DNA from 3 places in the Streptomyces sp. SL06 genome. Region 2 is predicted to be linked to each of the others. Evidence: riboswitches for the same ligand, from Rfam matches in the RefSeq annotation. Region 2 holds a riboswitch; each other region holds the start of a gene.
The links. A riboswitch is a leader RNA that binds a small molecule or an ion and turns the genes downstream of it on or off. The one in region 2 is predicted to bind cobalamin.
Positions count from the first base shown of each region.

Region 1: another riboswitch for cobalamin. It lies ahead of AC4IHM_RS01290 (ABC transporter substrate-binding protein); the one in region 2 lies ahead of AC4IHM_RS07035 (energy-coupling factor ABC transporter permease).
Region 3: another riboswitch for cobalamin. It lies ahead of AC4IHM_RS32830 (CbtB domain-containing protein); the one in region 2 lies ahead of AC4IHM_RS07035 (energy-coupling factor ABC transporter permease).

Region 1 covers NZ_JBSYOT010000002.1:205,555-215,348, forward strand. Annotated here, with positions in the region: gene AC4IHM_RS01270 (LacI family DNA-binding transcriptional regulator) at 1-369, opposite strand, end outside; gene AC4IHM_RS01275 (flavodoxin family protein) at 671-1,126, shown strand; gene AC4IHM_RS01280 (ABC transporter ATP-binding protein) at 1,134-1,907, opposite strand; gene AC4IHM_RS01285 (FecCD family ABC transporter permease) at 1,904-2,962, opposite strand; gene AC4IHM_RS01290 (ABC transporter substrate-binding protein) at 2,959-4,035, opposite strand; cobalamin riboswitch at 4,099-4,284, opposite strand; gene AC4IHM_RS01295 (M56 family metallopeptidase) at 4,343-5,275, opposite strand; gene AC4IHM_RS01300 (BlaI/MecI/CopY family transcriptional regulator) at 5,282-5,707, opposite strand; gene AC4IHM_RS01305 (TerD family protein) at 5,807-6,382, shown strand; gene AC4IHM_RS01310 (lytic polysaccharide monooxygenase auxiliary activity family 9 protein) at 6,469-7,152, opposite strand; gene AC4IHM_RS01315 (DUF1996 domain-containing protein) at 7,381-9,372, opposite strand; gene AC4IHM_RS01320 (zinc-binding dehydrogenase) at 9,482-9,794, opposite strand, start outside.
Region 2 covers NZ_JBSYOT010000002.1:1,583,741-1,593,534, forward strand. Annotated here, with positions in the region: gene AC4IHM_RS07020 (DUF7144 family membrane protein) at 1-198, opposite strand, end outside; gene AC4IHM_RS07025 (chloride channel protein) at 528-1,865, shown strand; gene AC4IHM_RS07030 (potassium channel family protein) at 1,916-2,419, shown strand; cobalamin riboswitch at 2,630-2,814, shown strand; gene AC4IHM_RS07035 (energy-coupling factor ABC transporter permease) at 2,845-3,585, shown strand; gene AC4IHM_RS07040 (energy-coupling factor ABC transporter substrate-binding protein) at 3,582-3,920, shown strand; gene cbiQ (cobalt ECF transporter T component CbiQ) at 3,921-4,670, shown strand; gene AC4IHM_RS07050 (energy-coupling factor ABC transporter ATP-binding protein) at 4,667-5,524, shown strand; gene AC4IHM_RS07055 (MFS transporter) at 5,848-7,464, opposite strand; gene AC4IHM_RS07060 (TetR/AcrR family transcriptional regulator) at 7,606-8,250, shown strand; gene AC4IHM_RS07065 (TetR/AcrR family transcriptional regulator) at 8,252-8,908, opposite strand; gene AC4IHM_RS07070 (endo-beta-N-acetylglucosaminidase H) at 9,299-9,794, shown strand, end outside.
Region 3 covers NZ_JBSYOT010000002.1:7,183,658-7,193,451, reverse strand. Annotated here, with positions in the region: gene AC4IHM_RS32865 (SMP-30/gluconolactonase/LRE family protein) at 1-410, opposite strand, end outside; gene AC4IHM_RS32860 (flavin-containing monooxygenase) at 585-2,393, shown strand; gene AC4IHM_RS32855 (SDR family NAD(P)-dependent oxidoreductase) at 2,443-3,204, opposite strand; gene AC4IHM_RS32850 (TetR/AcrR family transcriptional regulator) at 3,344-3,970, shown strand; gene AC4IHM_RS32845 (NUDIX hydrolase) at 3,995-4,438, opposite strand; gene AC4IHM_RS32840 (histidine phosphatase family protein) at 4,499-5,086, shown strand; gene AC4IHM_RS32835 (CbtA family protein) at 5,098-5,847, opposite strand; gene AC4IHM_RS32830 (CbtB domain-containing protein) at 5,868-6,089, opposite strand; cobalamin riboswitch at 6,127-6,251, opposite strand; gene AC4IHM_RS32825 (hypothetical protein) at 6,319-6,465, opposite strand; gene AC4IHM_RS32820 (methylmalonyl-CoA mutase family protein) at 6,612-8,423, shown strand; gene scpA (methylmalonyl-CoA mutase) at 8,423-9,794, shown strand, end outside.

The DNA.
Region 1 (9,794 bases), 1.4 Mb from region 2:
GTAGCCCTGGGCGGCGGCCTCCTGCTCCACGCCGACGAGGAACGGGTAGTACGAGTGCCGGACGTCCGTCGGGAAGGTCGCGGTGAAGCTGAAGACGCCGAGCAGGTTGTTGCGGGCGGCGGCGAGCCGGCGGGCGGCCGGGTCGGGGACGTAGCCGAGGCTGTGGGCGGCGTCCAGGACCTTTCTGCGGGTCTCCTGCGAGATCGGCCGCCCGGTCGCCGTGTCGCGGCCGGAGAGCACCAGGGACACCGTCGCCTGCGAGACACCCGCGAGCCCGGCCACCTCTGCCTGCCTCGGCCGGGCCCGTCGGCCGGCCGGCGCGGGGGCCCTCCCCCGCCTCGCCCGCCCTGCGGCTTCCTCCGCCACCACTGCCCCCTCTCCGTCGCGTTAATGCGCATTACCTAATGCGCATTAACGAGTAATGTGAGGGACCGGACGCGTGAGGTCAAGACCTTCGACACGGGAAAATCCGATTCGGGTCCCGCGAGGGCGGTCGGGCGGTCGGGCGGTGCCGCCGTCCGGCATGACGGGTGGGCGCCGGGACCGGGGCGGCGGCTTCGTGGTCGTGAGCCGCGGCCGGCCGAGAGGGGGCCGCGCAGGTGTGAGACCCGGTGGTCGGGCCGGGTGGTGTCTGTTGCGGTCGGCGGTGCCGGGCGGCAGGCTTCGGGGTGTGGCCACTTTGCTGATCGTGCATCACACGCCGTCGCCGAACTGCCGGGCGATGCTGGAAGCCGTCGGGTCCGGGGCGGACGCACCGGAGATCGAGGGGGTGCGGGTGGTCCGGCGGGCGGCCCTGGCGGCCACCTCGGTCGACGTACTGGAGGCCGACGGCTACCTGCTGGGCACCCCGGCCAACCTGGGCTACATGTCCGGGGCCCTCAAGCACTTCTTCGACCAGGTCTACTACCCGTGCCTGGACGAGACCCGGGGCCGGCCCTTCGGCTACTACGTGCACGGCGGCAGCGACACCACCGGCGCGGTGCGCGGCATCGAGTCGATCACGACGGGCCTCGGCTGGCAGCGCGCCGCGCCCGCGGTGAGCGTCACCGGTGAGCCCGGCAAGGCCGACCTGGAGACCTGCTGGGAACTGGGAGCCACGCTCGCCGCCGGGCTGATGGAGGACTGACGCCGGGTCACCCCCTGAGCGTGCCGAGGAAGCGGACGTGCGGGCGGGCGGCCGGGCCGGTGGGGGTGATCTCGGCACGGACGTGGTAGACCTCGGCGACCAGGTCGGCGGTCAGTACCTCGGGCGGGGTTCCGGTGGCGACGACCCTTCCCTCGGAGAGTACGACGAGGTGGTCGCAGTACATCGCCGCGAGGTTGAGGTCGTGCAGGGCCACGACGCTGGTGACGGGCAGGGCGGCGACGAGGGCGAGCACGTCCAGTTGGTGCTGGATGTCGAGGTGGTTGGTCGGTTCGTCCAGCAGGAGTTCACGCGGCCGCTGGGCGAGGGCGCGGGCGATCTGGACGCGCTGGCGTTCGCCCCCGGAGAGCGTGTGCCAGAGCCGGTCCGCCTGCGCGGTCAGGCCGGTGCGTTCCAGGGCGTCCGCGACCGCCTCCTCGTCGGCCGCCGACGCCGGGCTCCAGGCGCGGCGGTGCGGGATCCGGCCGAGCCGGACGACGTCCACGACGCTCAGTTCGACCTGTGTGTCCGCCTGTTGCTCGACGACGGCCAGGCGCCGGGCGATGTCCCGGCGGCCCGTCTCGGCCAGGGGGCGGCCGTCGAGGGTGACGACGCCGGCGTCCGGGGCGAGGAGGCCGGCGAGCAGGCGCAGCAGGGTGGACTTGCCCGAGCCGTTGGGGCCGAGCAGCCCCGTCATGGCGCCGGGCCGGGGGCTCAGTCCCACCCCGTCCAGGATGAGCCGCCCGCCGGCGGCGCGGGAGACCCGCTCGGCGCTCAGGGTCACCGTGCCCTCCGGGTGCGGTACAGCACGAGGACGAAGGCCGGCACGCCGATCAGCGCGGTCAGCACGCCCACCGGGACCTCCTGGGGCTGGAGGACGGTACGGGCCACGGTGTCGACCCACACCAGGAACACCGCCCCGGCGAGGGCGCAGACCGGCAGCAGTCGGGCGTGCCCGGGGCCGGTCAGCGCCCGTACGGCGTGCGGCAGCACCAGTCCGACGAAGCCGATGGCGCCGGCCGAGGCGACCAGCGCGGCGGTGAGCAGGGCGGTGGCGCACAGCAGTACCAGCCGGGTACGGGCCACATGGACGCCGAGCGAGGCCGCCGCGTCCTGGCCGAAGGCGAAGGCGTCCAGCGTCCCGGCGTGGCCGAGGCACACGGCCAGGACCAGCACCAGGGCCGCGGTGCCGGTCCACACGTCCGTCCAGCCCGCCCCGCCGAGCGAGCCGAGCAGCCAGAACAGCACGCCGCGGGTGGTCTCGGCGTCGGCCGCGGTCATCACCACGAACGAGGTGAGCGCGGAGAACAACTGCATCGCCGCCACGCCCGCGAGCACCACCCGGTCCGGGGTGCCGCCGAGGCTGTGGCTGAGCAGCATCACCAGCGCGAAGGAGCACACCGCACCGGCGAACGCCCCGCCCGAGACGGACAGCGCGCCGCCACCCACGCCGAGTACGACGACCAGGACGGCGCCGGTGGAGGCGCCGGAGGAGACGCCCAGTACGAAGGGGTCGGCGAGCGGATTGCGCAGCAGGGACTGGAGTACGGCCCCGCACACGGCGAGTCCGGCGCCGCACACCGCCGCGAGGAGGGTGCGGGGCAGCCGCAGGTTCCATACGATGCCGTCGCGGATCGGCGAGACCTCCGCGGCGCCGGTGCGCCCGCCGAGGTGGGCGGCGACCACGGACCACACCTCGCCGACGCCGATGTCCGCGGGGCCGATGGTGACGGCGACGGCCACGGAGGCGCACAGGGCGACGATTCCGGCCGCCACCCACACCGGGAGGCGGCGGCCGCTCACGCGTATGCCGACGGGCGCCGTGCTCGTGGACGTCACTTGGTGAGTCCGTGGGCGCGCAGCGCCGCCGCCACCTTCTCCACGCCCTCGACGGTGCGGATGGTGGGGTTCATGGCCTGCCCGCTGAGCAGTACGTACCTCTTCTCGCGGACGGCGGTCATGTTCCTGGTGACCGGGTCGGACTCCAGGAACTCGATCTTCTTCGCGGCCGTCTCGGCCGTCTGGGACCTGCGGGTGAGGTCGCCGATGACCAGGACGTCGGGGTCGCGGTCGGCGACGGTCTCCCAGCCGATCTGCGGCCATTCGTCGTGGCTGTCGTCCATGGCGTTCTTGGCGCCGACCGCGTGCGTGATGATGCCGGGGGCGCCGCAGCAGCCCGCCATGTAGGGCGAGGTGGAGTTGGCGAACCAGTACATGAGGGTGGTGCCGGAGGCGTCGATGTCCGCTGTCGCCCGGTCGACCCTGGCCTTGAGGTCGGCGATGAGTTTCTCGCCGCGCTGCTCGACGCCGAACACCCGGGCCAGGTCGCGTACTTCGCGGTACACGGTCGCCATGGTCAGGGGCTCGGTGCGGGTGCCGTCGCCGTCACCGCTGTTGTCCTTGCCGACGCAGTCGGACGGGGACAGGTAGGAGGGCACGCCGAGTTCGTCGAACTGCTCCCGGGTGGCCACGCCGCCGGTGCCGAGGGTGGAGGTGAAGGAGGCGGCCACGAAGTCGGGTTCGGCGTCCAGGACCTTCTCGAAGGAGGGTGTGTCGTCGGCGAGCCGGGGGACGGTGGCGTTCGCCTTCTCCAGTCCCTTCATGACCGGGTCGGTCCAGGTGGCGGTGCCCGCCATGCGGTCGGCCAGGCCGAGCGAGAGCAGGATCTCCGTGGTGCCCTGGTTGAGGGAGACCGCCCGCCGGGGGGCCGCGGTGATCTCGACCCGGTGGCCGCAGTCACCGAGGGTGCGCGGGTAGCCGGCCGACTCGGCCGGCGCGGCGGAGTCGGTGGTGGCCGGCCCGGAACCGCAGCCGGACGCCAGCAGGGCGCCGGTCAGCAGCAGGACGGGGCCGCGGAGGGTACGGCGGGAGCGGGGGACGCGGCGGAGGCCGGCGGGGCGTGCTGCGGGCAAGGAAGGTCCTCTGGCGTCGAGGGCTCGTGCGCGAAGCCCGTTCGTACGGTGTGGCCCGCGTCGTGCACGGTGCGGGTGCCAGCAGGTCTTCGGACTCGGAATCGACCGGGCGGGACGCCTTCCCGGACGGCTCCTGCCGCCCAGTGGCCCGTGTCCCGCCCGTCCTCCTCACCGCTGCGCGTCAGTTCCGGATTCGCACCGGATTCCCTGACCCACCAGGTGGGTTCGACTGGCTTCCGCAAGCTACCACAGGGGGCCGCACCGCCGGCCCCGTGGGCCTGCGGATCCGGAGGGGGGCGAAGGGCGCTCAGAGCGGCGTCGCGGCTCTCAGGATGAGGAACATGGTGACGGCGGCGTTCGCGGACGACATCGCCGACACGGCGGTTCCGGCGGCCGCCGCCCACGCGGCCAGGCCCACCGAGGTGAACACCGGCGGCCAGGTGCGCACCGTGGGCGCGGGACCCAGCAGGGCCGCCACCCGGCGCGGCACCGGGCCGGGCGCCGCGAAGCCGGCCAGGGTGGCGATCGGGGTGCCCCGGGAGACGAGGGCCGCCTTGCCGATGGCGGTCGCCACCGCCCGTCGGTCGCCGACCACCCGGGCCGCGGCCTCGTCCGCCCACCGCTCCGCCGTGTAGGACACGGCGGTCCGCAGGGGCCGCAGGAACGGGTTGGCCAGCGCCGCGAGCCGGACCGTGAGCAGGAAGCGGTGGTGCCGGGCGGCCAGGTGGGCGCGCTCGTGGGCGAACAGCGCGCGCCGTTCGGCCGGTTCGAGGCAGTCGAGCAGGGCCGTGCTCACCACCACGCGGTCCCGCTCTCCCCCGGGCAGCGCGTACGCATAGGGCACGTCGTCCGGCAGTACGGCCACCCCGGTGCCCGGCAGTCCGGCCAGGGCGCGGTGGGCGCCGCGCCGTACCCTGCCGTGCCGCCACAGGGTCCGCGCCAGGGCCACGACCACCGCGCACAGCGCGGGAATCGCCGCCTTGCCGACGATCTCGTCGTACGGCACCGCCGCCCGCACCTCGGGGTCCGACCAGCCGTCGGGCAGCGGGTTGCCCGGCAGTTGGGCGGTGCCGACCACCATCACCAGGGCCAGGCACAGTGTGCTGCACAGGGCCATCACGGCGGCCACGACGGTGAGCAGCCGGGTCGCGGTCCGCGGGTGCAGGTGCTGCTCGGCCAGCCGGGCGATCGGCCACGCCGTCAACGGCAGGACCAGCGGCAGGAAGACGAAGACCCCCATGCGGTGTCAGCCGTGACCCGCGTCGCACGTGTGCCCCAGCAGCGCGCGCAACAGCCGCTCGTCGTCCGGGTCCAGGCCGGTGACGAAGCTGGCGAGCACGGCTTCCCGGTCGCTCTCGGCGTCCAGGACCTTGCGCATCTTGCGAGCGGCGAGGCCGGCCTGGTCGGAGGCGGGCGACCAGGCGAAGGACCGGCCCGCGCGCTCACGGCTGACCACGCCCTTCTCCAGCAGCCGGGTCAGGATCGTGATCACCGTGGTGTAGGCGAGGTCGCCGCCCAGGTGTTCCTGCACCCGGCCGGCCGTCGCGGGGCCGTCCGCCTCGCGCAGCGCCGACAGCACCAGCGCCTCCAGTTCGCCCTGCCCCCGCCGCGGACGCCGGTGATCCGTCACGGCCCGCCTCCCTGTGCCACTGAGCCCCTTCCGGGGCGACATCGTATAGAAGCCATTCTTCTACAGTGTTGTAGATTGGCGGGAAGGCAAGACGGACGTGATCAGCAGATGTGATCAGCGGACACGACGAAGGAGAACCCCGTGGGAATTTCCCTGGCCAAGGGCGGCAACGTCTCGCTCAGCAAGGAGGCGCCCGGCCTGACCGCCGTACTGATCGGTCTGGGCTGGGACGTGCGGACCACGACCGGCACCGACTACGACCTCGACGCCTCCGCGCTGCTCCTGGACGCCTCCGGCAAAGTGCCCTCGGACCGGCACTTCGTCTTCTACAACAACCTCACGAGCCCGGACGGCTCGGTCGAGCACACCGGTGACAACCTCACCGGTGAGGGCGAGGGCGACGACGAGGCGGTCAAGGTGAACCTCGCCTCCGTTCCCGCCGAGATCGACAAGATCGTCTTCCCGGTCTCCATCCATGACGCGGAGAACCGCGGCCAGAGCTTCGGCCAGGTCCGCAACGCCTTCATCCGGGTCGTCAACCAGGCCAACGACCAGGAGATCGCCCGCTACGACCTGTCCGAGGACGCCTCGACCGAGACCGCGATGGTCTTCGGCGAGCTGTACCGGCACGGAGCCGAGTGGAAGTTCCGGGCGGTCGGGCAGGGGTACGCCTCGGGCCTCGCGGGCATCGCCGCGGACTTCGGCGTCAACGTCTGACCCGCATCCGTCATGTCCCGCCGGACACGGTGTGCCCGGCGGGGCGGTGGGGGACGGGGCGGCGCGGGCGACGGGACGGGCGCGGCTCAGCCGAAGTCAACGTCGCTGCAGAGGAAGTACGTCTGGTCCATGTGCGAGGCCTGCCAGATGGTGTAGACGACGTGTCGGCCGCTCAGGCCCGACGTGCTCACCGGGATCTCGTAGTTCTGACTGGGCCCGTAGCTGCCCGTGCGCGCGACCTGCTGAAGGTCGCCCCAGGTCAGGGGTTGCGCGGCGGGGTCGAAGCCCTGCCGGGTGACGTAGACCAGGAAGTAGTCGGCGCCGTGACTGGCCTGGTCGTACAGCTTGACGGTGAAGTCGTCGGTGATGTCCGTGGTGCGCCACGCGCCCACGGCGTCCAGGGAGTTGTGGCGCCCGCTCTCGGTCCGGCCGCCGCTGCACAGTTGGCCGTCGGGGACGACGGCCCGGAAGTCGCCGGCGGAGCCGTCGCGGTACAGGCCGTTCCAGTTCCACATGGCGTTGGGGTTGTCCTGCCACGCCTGCCGGCACATGGGGTCCTCGTCCGCCATGGCGGGGTTCTGGAAGTCGTCGCCCCGGCGCTCCCAGCAGCCGTAGTTGCGGGAGGCGGGGTCGACGACCGAGCCGTGGGCGACGGCGGTGCCGCTCCAGGGGACCAGGGCGAGCAGGACCGCGGTCAAGGTGCCGAGGCCGAGGGTCGTCGCACGGCGGACCCTTGAGGGCGCAGATTTGAGGCGCCCATGACACGTCATGGTGTCCTTCTCTCGTGGGGGTCTCTCTCGTGGGCAGTGGGGGCGCCAAAGGCTGGGAGCACCCATGGGAGCGCTCCCAAGCCGTCTCGGAGACCAGGCTGCGCCCGGGTGGGCGGATTGGCAATACGCGAATCGCGCCGACGAAACGCGACGGGCGGGCGGGGTCGTCCCCGCCCGCCCGCCTGTGACGAGACCTCACACCGGCGTCATCGCGGCCTCATGCCGGTGTCACAGCGCACGCCGCCTGGAGCGGACCAGCAGCACACAGCCGCCGGCGAAGAGGACGCCGCCGACCACCGCGGGCCACATGCCGAGGCTGGATCCCGTCTCGGCGAGCCCGCCCTGCGCCTGCGGCTCGGACGCCGAACCGGCGGCGCCGTCGCCCGTGCCCTGTGTCGCCCGGGGCGCGGACACGGCGCTGCTCAGGTCGTCCGGGGCGTCGGCGGGGGTCGTGGCGGCCCTGGGCGCGGCGCTCGCGGAGGCGTCGGCCTCCTGTCCCGCGGCCGGGGGCGCGGACTTCTCGCCGGCGTCCTTGCCGCCGGCGTCGCCGTTGCCCTTGCCCTCGTCCTTGCCGTTGTCCTGCGCGGGGGCCTTTCCGTCGTTCTTGCCGCCGTCGTTGCCGTCCTTCTGGTCCACGCCCCTGCCGTCGTCCGGCGTCCCGGCGGCCGGCTGCTCCGGCGCGTTGTCGCCCTCGCCGGGATCGGCACCCGGGGGCGTGTCCGGGCCGCACGCGCGCCCGGAGTTGATGCAGTCGGCCACCTCCCGCATCAGGTCCTCTTCGAAGACGTTGATGAAGTCGCTGTGGTCCGTGACCGGCTTGTGCAACTGCTCGGGGAAGGAGTCCACGGCGAACAGCGGCACGGTCCTGCCGCCGTCCTGGAGGCTGGGCGCGTCGACGTCGTACACGATGCGCTGGACCAGCCGCGGAATGGGCCGGAAGCCGTCGGGGCAGGCACCGTCGGCGGCGGCGAAGGCCACGTGGGTGCGGTGGTTGGCGCTGTCGATGTTGCGGCCGTCCCAGCAGCTCTGGAAGGTGAAGGTGCGCACCACGTCACTGCCGGACGGGCACAGCGGGTACTTGTCCTTCAACTGCCGGTCCTCGAAGCCGGTGCAGCTCCAGGAGGCGTTCGCGTTGGCGTCGCCGTTGACGAACGCCTTCGCGTCGCCGGTGATGATGCGCAGCAGTCGCGGCATCTCCACCACCTTGGCACGCTCGTTGCCCTCGAAGGTCAGCGTCACCTCGGAGGCCGTGACGATCTTGCCGGCGTTGCCCTCGATGCCGCCGCCGGGTGACTCGGCGTCCTGCTCGACGGTGCCGTTCTGCAGCCGGAGCACGGGCCAGTAGTACGAGGACTTGTCGCCCTGGTCCGCGCAGCTCGTGCCGGCGGCGGCCAGGTCCTCGTCGCTGGCGAAGGCGTCGTTGCCCTGGTTGCCGACGTAGTCGTGGAAGTGGTGGGCGCCGTTGCCGACGCCGGGGGCGGCGATCAGGTTGTCCGAGTTGTACAGGCCCTCGGCGTTGACACCGCAGCTGGTGGCGAAGGTGCCGTTGGATGCCTTCTTCTGCCGGGGTGCCTTGACGACGTTGGGCTGGACGGAGTTGATGTCGACGTAGTCCGCCGCCACGGGGCCGTTGCCCGCCTGTCCGCCGTTGCCGGGCTGCTGCCCGTCACCGTTCTGGTCGTCTCCGGACGCGTCGCCCTCGCCGTCGCCCTGCTGGTCCTGCTGGTCCGGGTTGTCGCCCCCCGCGTCGGTCTTCGCGGCCTCGGTGCGGCGCAGCGTGCACTCCGCCAGGGTGTCCAGGCCCTCGGGGCGGTCCCCGGCCAGGTCGATGGCGGCACCGATGCGCTCGATCGTCCCGGCCCGCTCCTTCTTCAGCGGGTCGAGGATGGCGCCCTCGTCGAGTTCGCCGTCGTCGGCGGTGCGGGCCGCTTCCTGGAGTTGGCCGTAGGCGGTGGCGATCTGCTCGTCGAGCTGGGCGAGTTCGGTGTCGACCTCGGGCCTCGCCTCCTGCGGGACCGCCGTCAGCCGCTCGGCCAGGTCCGGGCAGTCGACGGTCGCCGCCACTCCGGAACTGCCCAGGGGAACAGCCGTGTTCGCGGATTCGGTCGCGGACGCGAAGACGTTCACGGCCACCAGGCCGCTGCCTCCCAGTATCAACGCGACCGCTCCGAAGGTCGCGCGCCGCGCCCCGGTCGGGCGTCTGCGCCTGTTGTGTCCCAAGGCGTGCTCCTACGTCGTGACGGACTACGGGCATGAAATGCCCCCGCCTCCATACGGAGCCGGGGGCCGGAGCGTTCAACCGCCTTGAGATTCTCAGGAATCCCTCACCTCACGGGCGCAGGACCAGGCGGACGGGGTCGCCCTCCTTCCGCTCCAGCCGCGCGACCGCCTCGGCGGCCTCCGCCAGTGGCAGCACTCCGCTGACGGAAGCGGAGAAGTCCAGCCGTCCGCCCTCGATCAGCCGAAGGAGCTGGGGCAGGGCCACCGGCATGTCGGAGCCGTAGTGGCCGAGGATCCGCTGCTGGAGGTAGCTGAAGCGGGTCCCGTCCGTGACGGTGAGCGGCTTGTCGGTCAGGCCCGCCAGGACCAGCCGTCCCTTCGGGCCGAGAACGGAGATCGCCTGCTCCCGCACGGCCGGCACC
Region 2 (9,794 bases):
GTCGGCGTACACGTCGTCGTCGGCGATGGCCGCGATGCCCTGGAGGACGGTGAGGGCACCGTTCAGCAGCAGCAGTACCCCGGCGAAGACGACACCGCCGGTCACCCAGCCGCTGTGGCGGTCCCCCGGCCCCGCCGGCAACGGCCCGTCGGAACCGCGGGAGGGCCTGCCGGGAGAAGGTGCGGCTTGCTGACTCATGAGCGGAGTCCTTTCTCGTTTCCCCGTACGGCCTTGCGCCCACCGGCATCCGGATGCGCCGACAGGACACTCCGAGCCTGCGGGCCCCGGTACCGCCCGGCGACGCGGGCCCGCCGAACGGGTGAACGGGTCCGGCAGCCCCGCCGCACGGTGCCTGCCCGGCGGGGCTGCCGGAGCGGCGGCGGCGCACGGCTTCCCGCCCGTCCCCCGGTACGGCGCCGCGCGCATGCGTGCCTTCCCCAACTCGCGTTTACTGATCCGCGTATGCGAACTCGCGCGACCGGCCGTCGGTCCAGGCGCCGAGGGACGCGGTGGACGAAGGAGGGCCCGTGACCGCTCGTCCGGCACCGGCGAACGCGCCGCCGGACCGGGCCGAGCAGTCCTTGCGGGACACCCTGCTCGGCCCCGGCTACCGGCGGCTGTTGCTGCTGTGCGTGCTGCTGGGCGTTCCGATCGCGCTGGCCTGTTTCTTCTTCGTCGGCCTCCAGCACCAGCTCCAGCACTGGGTGTGGACGTTGTTGCCCCGGGCGGCCGGGTACGACGCCCCGCCCTGGTGGTGGCCGCTGCCCGCACTGGTGCTGGCCGGGCTGGTCCTGGCGCCGATCGTGACCCGGATGCCCGGCGCCGGCGGCCATCTCCCGGTGGACGGTCTGGGCGGCGCGCCCGTCGGCCCCCGTGCGCTGCCCGGCACCGTCCTGGCCGCGCTGGCCACACTGCCGCTCGGCGTGGTGCTGGGGCCCGAGGCTCCCCTGATGGCCGTCGGCAGCGGCCTCGCCCTGCTGGCGGTGCGGCGGGCGGGCGCGGCCGGGGACCCGAGGGCGAGCGCGGTCCTGGCCACGGCCGGTTCCACCGCCGCGATCTCCACCATTCTCGGCGGTCCGGTGGTCGCGGCCGTACTGCTCATCGAGGGGGCCGGCCTCGCGGGCTCCCGGCTGGTCGTCCTGCTGCTGCCGTGTCTGCTGGCCAGCGCCGCGGGCGCCCTGGTCTTCACCGGCTTCGGACAGTGGACCGGCCTGAAGATCGGCGCCCTCGCCCTGCCCGACGTACCGCCGGTCGCCGCCCCGGACGCCGGGGACTTCCTGTGGGGCGTGCCCACGGCGGCACTGATCGCCGTACTGATCACGTCGACCCGCGCGCTGGGGCACCGCACCGCCGCGTGGACGCGGCACCGCACGGCCGTACGCACCGTCGTCTGTGCCACGGCGGTCGGGGTCTGCCTCGCCGCGTACGCGCTGATCACCGGCCGTTCCCCGGCCGAGGCGGCACTGTCGGGCCAGGCCGCCCTCGCCCAGCTCGCCGCGCACCCCCATGCCCGGCCGGTCGGCGCACTGGTCGCCCTGGTCCTCTGCAAGACGCTGGCCTGGGGCATCGCGCTGGGCGCTCTGCGCGGCGGCCCGATCTTCCCGGCCGTGCTGCTGGGCGCTGCGACGGCCATGGCCTGCTCCGGGCTGCCCGGCTTCGGCGCGACCCCGGCCCTTGCCCTCGGCATCTCCGCGGCGGCGGCCTCGGTGACGGGGCTGCCACTGTCCAGCGCGGTGCTCGCGGTGCTGCTCATGGGCGAAGACGCCTACGACCAGATGCCGCTGATCGTCACCGCGTCGGTCGTCGCCTTCGTCGTCACCCAGCTCGTACGCCGGCCGGACCCCGAGCCGCGGGGGGCGCTGTGAGGGGGCGCCGGGACTCCGCCGGACGTGCCAGGACGCGTACCCCCTGGGGGATGGCGCGGCCCTGGTTCGAGTGGGCCTGCGCCTCGGTGGTCATGGCCGTGGTCTACTTCCTGCTCCCCCTCGACCATCTGGGCCCGGGGCGCCCCGTGCTGAGCTGGCTGCTGTTCGCGCTGGCGCTGATCGTCGTGGCCGCGCTGCTGCTGCGCGAGGTCCGCGATGTCCTCGTCGAGCGCCCGGGGACCCGGCCAGGGGTGTTCATCCCGCTCCTGATGGTCCTGTCCGTGCACGTCTTCGCGGCCACCTACTACGCCCTCGCCAAGCAGCCGGGCGAGTTCAGCGGCCTGCGCACCCGCGTCGACGCCCTGTACTTCACCGTGGTCACGCTCGCCACGGTCGGCTACGGGGACATCACCCCGCGGGGCCAGGTGGCCCGGATCGTCACCGTCCTGCAGATCCTCTACACCTTCGTGTTCCTCACCGCCGCCGCGACCGCGCTGACCCGGCGGGTGCGCGACATGGTGGTCCGGCGGATGGAACAGGACCGGCGCGAATGACGGCGGTCCCGACGGCATCCGGTGACGGCGGTCCCGACGGCATCCGGTGACGGCGGTCCCGACGGCATCCGGCGGTTCGGCGAGCCTCTCGGCGGGGCCGGGCGGCGGAGCAGCGGCGGCAGCGGTTTCCGCAGTTCTGGGGCCCGCCGACCGGCCCGGTGCCACGTCCGCCGGACCGAAGGCCCGCTTGTCACCACCCCCGTGGGAGCACTACTGTCACCACGCCTTGGTGAACGGGAAATCCGGTGTGATGCCGGTGCGGCCCTCGCCACTGTGAATCGGGAAGTCCGGCTCCGGCCCTCACGGGCAGCCACTGGGTCCTTGTGACCCGGGAAGGCGGAGCACGGGCGGTGGTACCCGTCAGCCAGGAGACCGGCCAAGGCGCGTCGTCCATCCACGAGGTGCTGGAGAGGGTCTGCTGAGCCATGCACATAGCCGAGGGCTTTCTGCCACCGGCGCACGCGATCGCCTGGGGTGTCGCGTCCGCGCCGTTCGTCGTCCACGGAGTACGGTCACTCACCCGTGAGGTCCGGGAACACCCGGAGAGCACCCTGCTCCTCGGCGCCTCCGGGGCCTTCACGTTCGTTCTGTCGGCCCTGAAACTGCCGTCGGTCACCGGGAGTTGCTCCCATCCCACCGGCACAGGTCTGGGTGCCATCCTCTTCCGCCCGCCGATCATGGCCGTGCTGGGCACGATCACCCTCCTCTTCCAGGCGCTGCTGCTCGCGCACGGCGGGCTGACCACGCTCGGCGCCAACGTCTTCTCGATGGCGATCGTCGGCCCCTGGGCCGGATACGCGCTCTACCGGCTGCTGCGCCGCTACGACGTGCCGCTGATGGTCGCGGTGTTCTTCGGGGCGTTCGTCGCCGATCTGTCCACCTACTGCGTCACCAGCGTGCAGTTGGCGCTGGCCTTCCCGGACCCGAGCAGCGGATTCTGGGGCGCGCTCGGCAAGTTCGGGTCCATCTTCGCCGTCACGCAGATCCCGCTCGCGGTGAGCGAGGGCCTGCTCACGGTGATCGTGATGCGGCTGCTTGTGCAGTCCAGCAAGGGTGAACTGACCCGGCTGGGCGTCCTGTTGACCAAGCACGGCAAGTCCGGCACGGCCGACGGGGCGCAGCCTGGACCGACCGGGCCCGGCGAGCAGGAGGCGGTGGCCCGATGAACCGCAACACGAAGATCAACGCCCTGCTGCTGCTCGCCGTGGCCGCGCTCGCGGTACTGCCGCTGGTGCTGGGGCTCGGCGACCACAAGGAAGAGCCCTTCACCGGTTCCGACGCCGAGGCGGAGACGGCGATCACCGAGATCGAACCGGACTACGAGCCGTGGTTCTCGCCACTGTACGAACCCCCGTCCGGGGAGGTCGAGTCGGCGCTGTTCGCCCTCCAGGCCGCGCTCGGCGCGGGCGTACTGGCGTACTACTTCGGGCTGCGCCGGGGCCGGCGGCAGGGCGAGGAACGGGCGGCGACGGCGCTGCGGGACGCCCCCGGAGGGGACTGAGTGCTGCCGATCGACGCGGCGGCGCACAGCAGTCGCTGGCGCCGCCGGCATCCCGTGGACAAGGCCGTGCTCGGGCTGGGCCTGACCGTGCTGGCGATCTCGCTGCCGCCGTGGCCGGGCGCGGCGCTGGTGCTGGTGACGGCCCTCGCCGTGCTGCTCGGCCCGGCGGGCGTGCCGGGGCGCCGGCTGTGGCGGGCGTACCGGGTGCCGCTGGGTTTCTGCGTGACCGGGGCGCTGCCGCTGCTGGTGCAGGTCGGGGGCCCGGACGGGTTCCTGACGGCGGCGGACGGCGGGCCGGTGCGCGCCGGTGAGCTGCTGCTGCGTACGTCGGCGGCCTCGCTCGGGGTACTGCTGTTCGCGTTCACCACTCCGATGTCCGACCTGCTGCCCCGCCTGGTGCGGGCCGGGGTACCGGCGCCGGTGGTCGACGTGGCGCTGGTGACGTATCGCATGAGCTTCCTGCTGCTGGACTCCGTGCGCCGGGTCCGTGAGGCGCAGGCCGCGCGGCTGGGGCACACCACCCGGGCCGCCGCCTGGCGTTCGCTGGGCGGTCTCGGCGCGACGGCGTTCGTGCGGGCCTTCGACCGGGCGGCGCGGCTCCAGTCCGGGCTCGCCGGGCGCGGCTACGACGGCACCCTGCGCGTCCTGGTGCCCGAGGCGCGCGTCTCGGTGCCCTTCACGGCGGCGAGCGGCGCACTGCTGGCGGCGCTGGCCGCCCTCACCCTCGTACTGGAAGGGCCGCTGTCGTGAGCGAGACGACCGGGGCGACGGAGGCGACGGCACCCGTCCTGGTCGCCCTGCGGGGCGTGTCCTTCGGGTACGAGGAGGGACCGGACGTGCTGGTCGGGCTGGACTTCGAGGTGCGCGAGGGGCGCGCGCTCGCGCTGCTGGGCCGCAACGGCAGTGGCAAGACCACGCTGATGCGGCTGCTGAGCGGCGGACTGAGGCCGGGCGCGGGGACGTTGACGGTCGACGGGGCGCCGGTGAGGTACGACCGCAAAGGGCTGACCCGGCTGCGGACCACCGTGCAACTGGTCGTGCAGGACCCCGACGACCAGCTCTTCGCGGCGTCGGTGGGGCAGGACGTGTCCTTCGGGCCGCTGAACCTGGGCCTGCCCGACACGGAGGTCCGGTCCCGGGTCGAGGAGGCGCTCGGCGCGCTGAACATCGCCGCGCTGGCCGACCGGCCCACCCATCTGCTGTCGTACGGGCAGCGCAAGCGGGCCGCGATCGCCGGTGCCGTCGCGATGCGGCCCCGGGTACTGATCCTCGACGAGCCGACCGCCGGGCTCGACCCGGACGGCCAGGAACGGCTGCTCGCCACCCTGGACCGGCTCCGGTCGGGCGGCACCACGGTGGTGATGGCCACCCACGACGTCGACCTCGCCCTGCGCTGGTCCGACGACGCCGCCCTGCTCACCCCGGAGGGCGTACACACCGGCCCCACGGCCCCGACCCTGGCCCGCACGGACCTCCTACGACAGGCCGGACTGCGACTGCCCTGGGGCATCGCGGCGGCCGGACTCCTACGCGCACGAGGACTCCTGCCCGACTCAACACCGGACCCACGCACGGCAGAGGAACTGGCGGCCCTGGGCGACTGACGGGGCGGTGGCCTTGGGCGGGACGGGACGTACGGGTCGGGGGACGCGGAGACTTGCGTTGCCTGGGCCGGGCGGACGGGGCGGGGTCGTCGCGGACGGCGAGGCGGACGGCCCAACCGGCGGGGGTGGGCAAGGGGTTCGGGCGCTCCAACCGGCTCGGACGGCCGGGCGACCCAACCGGCAAGGGTGGCCAGGCGGTTCGGGCGATCCACTCGGCCCGGACGGCCGGGGCGGATCGGACGAACCAAGCGGCCCGCGCGGAGGCCGGGGGCCGCCCAGGCGGCGGGGACGGCCCCGGCCTCTGGAGGCGGCAAGCGGGCGGCTCAGTTCGTCGAGTCGCTGTACTCCACCGCCCGCGCTTCCGTCGGGTTCTTCTCGGGCGCGTGCCCGTCGCGGGTGCGGTGGCCGGGCAGGACGGCGAGGACGATCAGGGTGCCGACGGCCATGATGATGCCGCCGACGAGGCTGGTCGTCGCGACACCGTGGGCGAAGGCCTGGTGCACGGCGTCGGTCAGGGCCTGTGCCTGCTGGGGACCGGCGGCGGGGTCCGTCGCGAGCCGCTCGGCGACGGCGAGCCCGCCGCCCACGGAGTCCTGGGCGGTGTCCAGCGCGGCGGCCGGCAGCCTGCCGCCCACCAGGTCGCCCAACTCGTCCCGGTACGCGGTGCCGAGCAGGGAGCCCAGGACGGCGATGCCCAGCGAGCCGCCGAGTTCCAGCGCGGTGTCGTTGGCACCGCCGCCGACGCCCAGTTCGCTCTCCGGGAAGGAACCCATGATGGTGTCGGTGGCCGGGGAGACGCTGAGGCCGATGGCGAGGCCGAGCAGCAGCATCGGGGCCAGGAAGTCGGCGTAGACGGAGCCCTGGTCGATCAGGACCAGCAGGAAGACACCGGCGGTGCCGATCGCCATGCCGGACCCGACCATGGCCTTCACGCCCAGCTTCGGCGTCAGCCGCCCGGTCACCGCGGCGCCGACGAACACGGCCCCGGCCAGCGGCAGCAGCCGTACGCCGGTCTCCAGCGCGCCGAAGCCGAGCACGAACTGAAGGAACTGCGTGGCGTAGTAGATGGCGCCGTAGGTACCGAAGAAGAAGAACAGCACCGCCAGCATCGAACCGCTGAAGGGCCGCAGCAGGAACCTGCGCACGTCCAGCATCGGCTGCGGGTGACGCAACTCCCAGGCCACGAAGGCCACCAGGCCGGCACCGGCGACGACGGCCGCGGTCACCGGACCGGCACCCCAGCCGAAGTGCGGTCCCTCGATGGTCGCGTAGACCAGGCTGCCGACGGAGACGATGGAGAGCAGGCCGCCCACGTAGTCGATGCGGCCCATGCCGTCCGCCTTGGACGGCGGTACGAGAAGCAGCGCGCCGAGGACCGCGAGGGCCGCGATGGGGACGTTGACGAGGAAGGTCGAGCCCCAGGCGTGGTCCTCCAGGAGCCAGCCGGCGACCAGTGGGCCGACCGCGATGGCGAGGCCGGAGGTGGCGGTCCAGGCCGTGATCGCGCGGGCCCGCTCCCCCTTCGGGAAGACCGCGACCAGCAGGGACAGCGTGGCCGGCATGACGACGGCGGCTCCCACCCCCATGATCGCCCGAGCCGCGATGACCAGCCCGGTCTCGTCGACCAGGCTGCCCATCACCGAACCGCCCGCGAAGACGAGCAGGCCGGCGATCAGGGCGCCACGGCGGCTGTACTTGTCGCCGATCGAACCGAGCACCAGCATCAGCGCGGCGTACGGGACGGTGTACCCGTCGATGACCCACTGGAGGTCGCTGCTGCTCAGACCCAGGTCACTCGTCATGTCCGGCGCGGCCACGATCAGGGACGTGTTGGCCATGACGACGATCAGCAGGCTCAGACACAGCACGACGAGGGCCCACCAGCGCCGTGCGTAGGGGCCGTTCATCTTGTCGACGGGTGTGGTGGCTAGGAGGGGCATGGGGGCTCCCGGTAAGCGAGGGCTAGTTAATTGCCCATCGATGTGCAGACTGGCGTCAGAGTAGTTTGTTGCACACTGACGTGCAAATATGCTGGACCGGGGGTCCACGACCACGCCGTCCCTTCGGATCGAGGTACCGACGTGACCACCACACGCGCCCGCATCCTGCGCGCGGCCGAGCACCGCCTGGGCCGCGACCCCGACAGCAGCCTCACGGAGATCGCCGCGGCGGCCGGCGTCGCACGCCGCACCCTCTACGGCCACTTCACCGGCCGCGACGCACTGGTCGAAGGGCTGGTCGGAGAGGCCGCGGAAGCGGTGAGGCACGCGCTCACCGGCCCGGACACGCCGGACCCGGCCGATGCCCCCGCGAGGGCGCTGGCCCGTTTCGTCCTCGCCCTCTGGCCGGTCGGCGACCGCTACGGCACGCTCATCGCCCTCGCCCGCCGCCGGGGGCTCGCCCCCGATCCGGTGGGCGCGATCCTCGACCCGGCCCGCGACACGGTCACCGGGATCATCGTCCGCGGACAACGAACGGGCGTCTTCCACACCGTCGTTCCGGCGGGCGTACTCGGGGCGGCCCTGGAGGCACACCTGCTGGCACTCCTGGGCTGCGCGCGTTCCGGTACCTGGGAGGACGACGGCACGGGCGCCGCCGTGGCCGCGCTGGTCGTCGCGGGGGTGGGCGGCGACGCCGCGACGGAAGTGGTACGCGGTCTGCGGGGCCCGCGCGGCGACGCAGGGCGTCAGGCGGGAGCGACCGCCGCGCGCGGGCGCGGCCGGTGATTCACTCCCCCGGCACGAACTCCGCTGCCGCCGTCGGACCGACGCCCTCGACCACGTCCCGGGCGCGCCGCTCCGGCACGCCCGCCGCGACGAGCGTGGCGACGGCGGCCCGGGTGCCGTCGTCCTCCAGCGCCCCGGTGTTGACCTGCTCCAGCAGCGCGACCGTCATCGCCTCGAGTCCGGCGCTCAGCACGGGGGGCGGCAGATGCGCGGGGAAGGTGCCGTCCCGTTGTCCGCGCTCCAGGATGGCGGTGACCTCGGCGCGGGCCGGGGCGAGGATCTCGGCCACGCGCTCGACACCCAGATCGTGCCGGGCGAGCGCCAGGAGCATCCGGTAGCGGTCGCCCACGGGCCATATCAGCAGCACGAAGTGCGCGAGCGCGCGCTCGGCCGGTTCGGCCGGCCCGACCCGCTCGGCCCCGGCGGCCATCGCGCTCCGCAGCGCCTCGGACGCCTCCTCGGCGAGGGCCTCAAGGAGCGCCGCGCGGCCCGGGAAGTGCCCGAAGACGGTCCGCCGTACGACACCGGCGGCGCGGGCCAGCTCCTCCAGGGTGGTGTCCGGATCGCGCCCCAGCTCCCGGCGGGCCGTGGCCAGGATGCGCGCCCGGTTGGACCGCGCGTTGCGGCGCTGCGGCGCACGGGGGACGGGCTTGGTCACGGGAACCTCGGGGGCGGGATCGCGGGGCGGCGGGGCGGCGGGGCGGCGGGGCGGCGGGGCGGCGGGGCGGCGGGGCGTCCATTCTGGCACGCGGGACGCACGGACCCACCGCTCCCGCGGCCGGATCGGCTGATGGACGAACCGCCCATGCCCAGGACGCGACCCGAGCCCCGAGGATCCGCCACCCTCTCCCACGACGATGTCGACCATTGCTCCATACCCACCAACTCACGTGCTCCGTCCCGATGTTGTCGTGAGCGGAGCATGGAAGTCGTGAAGAGTTCGCACACGATTGCGGGTATGCGCTCACGGCAGCGGAAAACTCGGAGAGTTCACTCGGCGCCTCCGAACCAGTCGGGCGCCGACCATGCGATGGGAGACCGACCAACGATGCTCACTCCAGGACGCGGCAGAGTGCGGACGGCCGCGCTCGCGCTCACGGCCGTCGCGGCCCTCGCCTTCGGCACGGCCGCCACGACCGCCACGACCAGCGCGGCGGCAGCACCCGCCGCCAAGCAGGGACCGACCTCGGTGGCCTACATCGAGGTGAACAACAACAGCATGCTCAACGCCGGCAAGTACACGCTCGCCGACGGCGGCGGCAACGCCTTCAACGTCGCCGTGATCTTCGCGGCGAACATCAACTACGACACGAGCACGAAGGAGGCGTATCTGCACTTCAACGAGAACGTGCAGCGTGTCCTCGACAACGCCGCCACGGAGATACGGCCGTTGCAGCAGCAGGGCATCAAGGTCGTACTGTCGGTGCTCGGCAACCACCAGGGCGCCGGCTTCGCCAACTTCACGTCCCAGGAGGCGGCTTCGGCGTTCGCGAAGCAGATGTCGGACACCGTTGCCGAGTACGGTCTCGACGGCATCGACTTCG
Region 3 (9,794 bases), 5.6 Mb from region 2:
TCCGGAGCCAGGCTGACGACGGCGCCGCCGGCGAAGTCGGTCAGGTAGATCCGCCCGTCGTACGGGCTGAACTGGGCCGAGGTGTAGGCGCCGTGGTCGTCGGTGTAGATCCCCTGCGACGTCTTCTCGCGGAGATCCACGCGCAGCACCTTCGGCTCGCCGGCCGGGGCGGTGACGTCGACGACGAGCAGCTTGCCCTCCTTGTCGAAGGTCGGTCCCTCCAGCAGGGTCATCCCGGTCTGCTCGTGCGCCGTCGTGAGGCGCACGACCTGCTGCGCGCGCAGGGTCCGGTCCCCCGCGCCGGTCCCCGCCCGCGCGCGGTCGCCGGCCGGCTGTGTGCCGCACCCCGCGAGGGCCAGCACACCGATCGTGGCGAGCCCGGCCAGCGGCCGGCTCGGGAGTCGTCGCATCTGAATCACTTTTCCTGCCCGAAAGTATGCGGAAGCAACCTGCGTACCAACCGGACATCACTGTCCGGTTGTTGTTACCGTAGTGCACGGCTGATCAAGTCCGCCTGCTCCCCGCCCAGTTCACGGGCGAGATGGCCCCTTTGCGGACAACCGGAAGGATTGAGGTCCCCCCACATGGCACATTCACAAGAGCTGACGCCCGCGGCGCTCGCCGAACTCAGGGAGCGTTACCGGACCGAGCGCGAGCGACGAGTGCGCCCCGACGGCGTCCGGCAGTATCTCGGCGCCGACGCCGAGTTCGCCTACTACGCCGACGACCCCTACACCGACGCGGCGGCCGAGCGTGAGCCGGTGCGGGACAGGGTGGACGTCGCGGTGGTCGGCGGCGGATTCGGCGGGCTCCTCGCGGGGGCGCGGCTGCGCATGCAGGGGATCGGGCGCGTGCGTGTCATCGAGAAGGGCGGTGACTTCGGGGGAACCTGGTACTGGAACCGGTACCCCGGCATCCACTGCGACATCGAGTCGCACGTGTATCTGCCGCTGCTCGACGAGACCGGTTACGTGCCGGAGTGGAAGTACGCGCCCGGTGAGGAGATCCGCCGGCACGCGGTGCGCATCGCCGAGAAGTTCGACCTCTGCTCCGACGCCCTGTTCTCCACCGCGGTCACGTCGCTGTCCTGGGACGACACGTCCGAGGTGTGGGTCGTCACGACCGACCGGGGCGACGAGTTCCGGGCCACGTACGTCGTCACGGCCACCGGCACCCTGACCGAGCTGAAACTGCCCGGCATCCCCGGCATCGAGGAGTTCGAGGGCCACACCTTCCACACCTCGCGCTGGGACTACGCCTACACCGGCGGCACCGCGGACGGCGGTCTCACCGGCCTCGCCGACAAGCGGGTCGGCGTCGTGGGCACCGGCGCCACCGGCATCCAGGTCGTCCCGAAGCTGGCCGAGGACGCCGGGCATCTCTACGTCTTCCAGCGCACCCCCTCCACCGTGGACGTGCGCGCCAACCGCCGCACCACCGCCCGGGACGTTGGCGCCGACCACCACGGCTGGGCGAGCGAGCGCCGGGACAACTTCCTGCGCATCGTCTCCGGCGAGACCGTCGAGGACGACCTCGTCGCGGACCGGTGGACCACTTCGGCCGGCCTGCTCGAGAAGCTCCTGCCGAGCTTTCGCCGGCAGGGCGACCGGGCGGCCTTCGAGGCGGCCTACGAGGTCGCGGACGCCGCCAAGATGAACGAGATCCGCGCGCGCGTCGAGGAGGTCGTCACGGACCCGGAGACGGCGGAGAAGCTCAAGCCCTGGTACCGGTACGCGTGCAAGCGGCCGACCTTCTCCGACCTGTACCTCCAGGCGTTCAACCGGGACAACGTCACCCTCGTCGACACCGCCGACACCCACGGCATCGAGCGGATGACCGCGCACGGCGTCGTGGTCGGCGGCACCGAGTACCCGCTGGACTGCCTGGTCTTCGCCACCGGGTTCTCCGTCGGGGTCTCCGGCATCCGCTCGGGCCGGCTGCCCGTGCGCGGTCGGGGCGGCGAGGTGTTGCAGGAGGCATGGGCCGAGCGGGGCCCGCGTACGCTGCACGGCTTCACCAGCAACGGCTTCCCCAACCTGATCCAGTTGGGCGGGATGCAGAGCGCCAGCAGCGTCAACTACACACACGTGCTGGACGAACACGCCGTCCACGCCGCGGCGCTGGTCGCCGCCGCCGAGGCCCGGGGCAGCCTCGTCGAACCCTCCCGCGAGGCCGAGGACGCCTGGATCGCCGTGCTGGGCGAAGGCGCCCCCGACCACGAGTGGTTCCACGCCGAGTGCACCCCCGGCTACTACAACGCCGAGGGCCGCGGCCGGCCGAACGGCCCCACCGCCTATCCGCACGGCGCCGTCGCCTTCCACGAACTCCTCGGGCGCTGGCGGGCCGAGTCCCTGGACGAGGTCCTCCGGCCGAGGACTCCCGCCCAGGCCTGAACGGGCGGTCGCCCAGCAAGGCGGCGGTGTGGTCCGCGGACGCGCGCGGTCAGACCGCGGACCAGCCGTCGTCGACCGGCAGGATCGCACCGTTGATGTTGCTCGCGGCCTCCGAGGCCAGGAACAGGATCGCCGCGGCCTGCTCCTCGGGCCGGGCCACCCGGCCGAGGTTCACGAAGTGCGGGCCGAGTGCCGCCGGGCCGTGCGCGGTCCGGTCGGCGTCCACCGTGATGGCGGTCGCGGTGCCGCCCGGACAGATGGCGTTGGCGCGGATGCCGCTCTTGCGGTACATCACCGCCAGCGACTTCGTCAGCCCCACCACGCCGTGCTTGGACGCCGTGTACGCGGCGCCCGCGGCGCTGCCGCGCAGGGAGGCCTCCGAGGCGGTGTTCACGATGGCGCCGCGCCCCGCGGCCAGCATGTGCGGCAGTACGGCGCGGGTCAGGAGGAAGGGTGCGGTGAGGTTGACCCGCAGGACCCGCTCCCACTCGGCGTCGCTCACGTCGGCCGGCGCCGACATGCTGTCCATGATCCCGGCGTTGTTCACCAGAACGTCCACGCCGCCGAAGCGCTCCACCGCCGTCGCCGTCACCCGGTCCACGACGGCCTGTTCGCTCAGGTCGCCCGGGACGGCCACCGCGGTGCCGCCGGCCTCCTCGATCTCCTTGACGACGCTGTCGGCGCCCTCGGCGTTCAGGTCCGCCACCACGACGCGGTCGCCCTGCCCGGCGAAGGCCAGCGCCGCCGCGCGGCCTATGCCCGACCCCCCTCCGGTGACGATCACGCTGCGCTGGTTCTCGCCGTCGGTCATGAAGGACTCCGTCCGGATGCATGTCGGTGCGGCGGACCGGTGTCGCGCCGCGCCAGCACCCTACAACTTTCTGTCCTTCAGTGACATAAAGTCCGGGTGGAGAATGGCCGGGACACCGATCGGCGGCACGGAGGGGCAGATGAGCGCAGCCCGCGGACGGACGGGGCGGCCACCGCTGACCCCGGAGCGCAAGGCCGCCGTCCGGCTGGAGATCGCCCACGCGGCGGTCGGCCTGTTCACCGCCCAGGGCGTCGCGGCGACCACGGGCGAGCAGATCGGTCGGGCGGTCGGTGTCTCGGCACGGACGGTCTGGCGCTACTTCCCCACCAAGGAGAGCTGCATACGGCCGCTGTTCTCGGCCGGCATCGACGCGATCGCCGCCGCGCTGCGGCAGTGGGAACCTGGCCGTCCGCTCCAGGACGCCTTCGAGCCCCTGTGGGCCACCGCCGACCTGACCGGACCGGACATCGGCGCCCTGCTGCGGCTGACCCGGACCGAGCCGGGCCTGCGCGCGGTCTGGTTGCAGACCCACGACGAGGCGGAACCGGCCTTCGCGCGCGCCCTCGCCGAGCGCGCCGGACTGCCCGCCGACGACGTACGGCCGGCCATCCGGGCCGCCATGCTCAACGCCGCCCTGCGCGCGGCCGTGGAGCACCACGCCTACCGGGCGGCCGAGGCGGGCGCCGGTCCCGGTAGCGCCAGGGCCGAGATGGTGGGCGCCCTGCGCACCGCGGTGGCCCTCGCGGTGGCCGGAATCGACGACTGACCTCACCGGCCGGCTCCGGTTCGCTCACGACGCCAGAACGCCGCGCCGTCCCAGCATCGGCAGTACGTGGTCGGTGAGCGCGGGAGCGAGCCGGACGCCGTGCTCACCTCCGGTGATCCAGCGCAGGCCGGCCAACTCGGCGGCGGGCCTGGGGGCCTGGTCGATCGCGGTCTCGAAGACCGTCAGCCTCATGGGCACGCCTTCCAGTGCCGCCGTGGCCTCGACGACGGCGAGCTGCCGGGGTGCCACGGGCCGGACCCCGAGTTCCTCGTCCAGTTCCCGGGCCAGTGCCTCCAGCGGCGCCTCTTCGCCGTCGGGCTTGCCGCCGGGCAGATAGAAGATCTCGGGAGCCGCCTTCTTGCTCACCACCAGGAGGCCCCCGGCCTCCACGACGACCGCCGCCACCACGATCAGCGGCCCTGTCCCGCCGGGGCCCCGGCCGCCGCCGGCTGCGTACTCCTGTGCCATACGCTGTCCTTTCTCTCGCCGTCGGCCGCACACTCGTCAAGGAGCAGGAGGCACCGCCGCGTGACCAGCAGAGTCGTTCTCATCTCGCCGGCGACGAGCCGGTCGCTGCGGCAGGCCCGCTTCGACGACGGCGGGCCGCTCGACGACGCGGGGGCCGCTCGGGCGCGCGCGGCGGCCGGCTCGCTGCCCCGGGCCGGCCGTGCGGTCGTCTCCCCGGAAAGTGTGCGGTGTCGCGAGACGGCCGTGGCTCTGGGGCTGGGTGGTGAGGACGAGCCGGCACTGGGGCCCCTGGACGTGGGCCGGTGGCGGGGCCTGACCCTCGACGAGGTCGCCGCCCGCGAGCCGGAGGCGATGACCCGCTGGCTCACCGACCCGGCCTGCGCACCGCACGGTGGGGAGTCCGTCCGGGACCTGTGTGCTCGGGCGGCCCGGTGGCTCGACGCCGCGCGGACGGACGGGCGCACGCACGCCGTGGTCGAGCCCGAGGTCGTGCGTGCGGCCGTCGTCCACGCGCTGGGGTTGCCCGCCACGGCCTTCTGGCGGCTGGATGTGCCGCCCCTGACGGCGACGGAGCTGACCGGCAGGTCCGGACGGTGGAATCTGCGGCTGGGGCGCCCGCTGGAGGCGCCGGAGAGCCCTCGTGCATGAACGCGGGGCGGTCAGCCGGGAGCCGTCGCCGGGGCCGCGACGGCGGACCTGGGGTTCAGCAGCCGCTCGGCCAGGTCGCCGAAGAGGAGGCCGAAGCCGCCCCACAGGGTGACCTGCATGGCCAGCGCGGAGAGCCGGAACCGCCACAGGACCGTGGCCGGGAAGTCGCTCGGCACCTCGTTGACGGCCGGCAGGAGCGCGTACGCCACGCCGATCACGACGCCGAACGCGGCCACCGCCGCGACGGTGGCGTACCAGGTGCCGAGCTTCGGGGCGAGCCGCTTGCCGAGGATGGCCGCGGCCACCGCGAGCAGAACCCCGAGCACCATCATCAGGAAGTACAGGGTGGTCCGCCTGCCGATGGTGTCGGCGTCACCGACGGCCGGCGGGTTGGCCGGGTACTTGAGGAACGGCACGACGTAGACGGCGAGCAGGGCGCAGCCGGACAGCAGCAGCGCGGTGGCCCGCGGGGTGAGGCGGCCGACGCGGCCGAGGGCGAAGCAGTGGGCGAGGGCGGCGATGCCGCCGAAGGCGACCCCGTAGACCAGGACACCGGTGGCCAGGCCCGCGGTGGACTGAAGGCTCCGGGAGACGAGTTCGGCCTCGTGTTCGTGGGCGTGGGCGTGGGCCTCCTCGAAGCCGATCGCCCGGTCGACGTTCGGCTCACCGAGGAAGTAGGCGACGACCAGCGCGAGTACACCCGCGCCCAGGCCCGCGAGCATGCCCCGCACGAGCAGGTTGCGCACCGTGGTGGAGTTCATGAGGATGTCGGCTCCCGGCGTCAGTGGCAGGGGAAGCCGAGCAGGTGGCGGGCGTCGTGCACCCACTCGTGGACGTCCTCGCCGGAGACGAGGGCGGTGGCACCCTGTTCGGCACCGACGAAGTACAGCAGGACCAGCATCAGGACGCCGAAGAAGACCGCCCACGGAACGATGGCGCCGATCGGCAGTTTGGCGGGCAGGGCGGGGCTGGTGGCGGTCGGCGGGGCGACATGCTGCGCCATGGCGGGGGCCTCCTCCGGGAGTTCGCGTCCCATTTCGGTGGTGCACATGACGACGGCTACGGGTCTGACTCGCCGCCCCCGTTGTGAAGGGGCCGGCACACAGTGGCGCGACCGCGCCGGATTCCCACCGGCTTCCGTCCTGCCGTCGTCGATTCGGAGCAACCGTACCCCTCGGCCCGTACATGACCAATACCGCGCCGAGGGGCGAGGATCCGCTCTCACCGAATGCTTACTCGTGGCGGAACCCGGGTGGCCGCTTGTCGCCGCAGGCCAGGGCGCACGCGCCGGGCACGCCCGCGCCGGGGACGGTGCGGCCCGATTGACGCGGCACGTCGCCGTGGGCGAGCATCCCCGCGGAGGGAGGGACGGCCGTCACCCACGCCGTCGCCACCTCGGCCGTCCGGTCGGCGCGGCGCGGCGCACCTCGTGGTGTGTGAGCGGCCCGTGTCACACTCGCGGCGAGAACAAGGTCACAACCGCTTCCTCTGCTGCCGGTCCACCGGCCTGTCCTAACATCCGACCATGACGCTCCTGCCTGACGAAGGACTCGCCCTCGCGGCCGGGTTCCCGCACGCGACACACGAGCAGTGGCAGCGCCTGGTGGCGGGTGTGCTGCGCAAGTCGGGCAGGGAGGTGCCCGACGACGAGGCGGAGGACGCCCTGTCCACCGTGCTGGAGGACGGCCTGCGGGTACGCCCCCTGTACACCGCGCGTGATGTCGCCCCCGACCCCGGTCTTCCGGGCTTCCCGCCCTTCGTGCGCGGCGCCCGCGCGCAGGCCGGCAGCGCGGGCGGGTGGGATGTGCGCCAGCGGCACACGGTGGCCGACGGGGCGTCGGTCCTCGCCGACCTGGAGAACGGCGTCACCTCCCTGTGGCTGGCCGTCGGAGAACCCGCGGGGCTTCCGGTCGCCGCGCTCGATCGCGCCCTCGGCGGCGTCCACCTCGACCTGGCCCCCGTCGTCCTGGACCCGGGCGACGCGTTCGAGGCCGCCGCTCGTGAGCTGCTGCGCCTGTACGAGGCGAGGGGCGTCGGCGCGGACGCCGTGCGCGGCAACCTCGGTGCCGATCCGCTGGGCCACGAGGCCCGCACCGGCCGCTCGTACGACACCGCGCCGGTGACCGAGCTGGCCCGGCTGTGCGCCGTACGCCACCCGGGTCTGCGGGCTCTGACCGTGGACGCGCTGCCGTACCACGAGGCCGGCGGTTCGGCGGCCCAGGAGCTGGGCTGCTCGCTGGCGACGGGCCTGGCCTACCTGCGTGAACTGACCGCGGCGGGACTGGACACGGCTCAGGCCCTGGCCCAGCTGGAGTTCCGGTACGCCGCGACCGCCGACCAGTTCCTGACCATCGCCAAGCTGCGCGCCGCACGCCGGCTGTGGGCGCGGGTGGCCGAGGTCTGCGGGGCGCCGCGCGCGGGCGCGCAGCTCCAGCACGCGGTGACCTCGACGGTGATGATGACGCGCCGCGACCCGTGGGTGAACATGCTGCGCACCACGGTCGCCGCACTGGCCGCCGGGACGGGCGGCGCCGACGCCGTGACCGTGCTGCCCTTCGACCACGCGCTCGGTCTGCCGGACGCGTTCGCGCGCCGTATCGCCCGCAACACCTCCACCATCCTGATCGAGGAGTCGCATCTGGCCCGGGTGATCGACCCGGCGGGCGGCTCCTGGTACGTGGAACGGCTGACCGACGAACTCGCCCATGCCGCCTGGGAGTTCTTCCAGGACATCGAACGGGCGGGTGGGCAGGCCGCCGCCCTGCGCTCCGGGACGGTCGGCGAGCGGCTGGCGCGGACCTGGGCCGTGCGCAGCGCGAAGCTGGCCAAGCGGCGGGAGCCGGTCACCGGGGTCAGCGAGTTCCCGCACCTGGCCGAGAAGCCCGTCCTGCGCGAGCCGGCGCCCGAGCAGCCGGCCGGCGGCCTGCCCCGGGTGCGGCGGGACGAGGCGTTCGAGGCGCTGCGCGCCCGCTCGGACGCCCACCTGGCCGCGACCGGCACCCGGCCCCGGGTCCATCTGACCGCGCTCGGCCCGGCCGCCGCGCACACCGCCCGGCTCACCTTCGCCGCCAACCTCTTCCAGGCCGGCGGCATCGAGCCCGTCACCGAGGGCGGCTTCGCGCAGAGCGGGGCGCGGGAGGCGTGCCTGTGCTCCAGTGACGCGCTGTACGGGGAGCAGGCCGAGTCCACCGCCGCCGCGTTGCGGGAGGCGGGCGCCGAGCACGTGTTCCTCGCGGGCCGTCCGGGACCGTACGCGGGCGTGGACAGCTATGTCTTCGCCGGCTGCGACGCCGTCGCCGTACTCACCGCAGCCCTCGACCGCATGGGAGTGTCCTGATGTCCATCCCCGACTTCTCGGCGATCGAGCTGGGGACGCCGTCCGCCGACGCCTCCCTCGACGAGTGGCGGGCGGCCGTGAAGAGGGCCGCCGACGGTGACGACCTCCTCTGGGAGACGCCGGAGGCCATCGCGGTCAAGCCGCTGTACACCGGGCACGACCTGGAGGGCCTGGACTTCCTGGGCACCTACCCGGGCATCGCGCCGTACCTGCGCGGCCCCTATCCGACGATGTACGTCAACCAGCCCTGGACGATCCGCCAGTACGCGGGGTTCTCCACGGCCGAGGAGTCCAACGCCTTCTACCGCCGCAATCTCGCGGCCGGGCAGAAGGGCCTGTCGGTCGCCTTCGACCTGCCCACCCACCGCGGCTACGACAGCGACCACCCGCGGGTGACCGGCGATGTCGGCATGGCGGGCGTGGCGATCGACTCCATCTACGACATGCGGCAGCTCTTCGACGGCATCCCGCTGGACCGCATGACGGTGTCGATGACGATGAACGGCGCCGTGCTGCCGGTGCTCGCGCTGTACATCGTGGCCGCGGAGGAACAGGGCGTGCCGCCCGAGAAGCTGGCCGGGACCATCCAGAACGACATTCTCAAGGAGTTCATGGTCCGCAACACCTACATCTACCCGCCGAAGCCGTCGATGCGGATCATCTCCGACATCTTCGCCTACACCTCCCGGCGGATGCCCCGCTACAACTCCATCTCCATCTCCGGCTACCACATCCAGGAGGCCGGCGCGACGGCGGACCTGGAGCTGGCGTACACGCTGGCCGACGGGGTCGAGTACATCCGGGCCGGGCGGGAGGCGGGGCTGGACGTGGACGCGTTCGCGCCGCGGCTGTCGTTCTTCTGGGCGATCGGCATGAACTTCTTCATGGAGATCGCCAAGTTGCGGGCGGCCCGGCTGCTGTGGGCCAGGCTGGTCGGGCAGTTCGACCCGAAGAACGCCAAGTCGCTTTCCCTGCGCACCCATTCGCAGACCTCCGGCTGGTCGCTGACGGCGCAGGACGTGTTCAACAACGTCACCCGCACCTGTGTGGAGGCGATGGCGGCCACCCAGGGCCACACCCAGTCGCTGCACACCAACGCGCTCGACGAGGCGCTCGCGCTGCCCACCGACTTCTCCGCCCGCATCGCCCGCAACACCCAACTGCTGCTCCAGCAGGAGTCCGGCACGACCCGCGTCATCGACCCGTGGGGCGGCAGCGCCTACGTGGAGCGGCTGACGTACGACCTCGCGCGCCGCGCCTGGCAGCACATCCAGGAGGTGGAGCAGGCGGGCGGCATGGCGCAGGCCATCGACGCGGGCATCCCCAAGCTGCGGGTGGAGGAGGCCGCCGCCCGCACCCAGGCGCGCATCG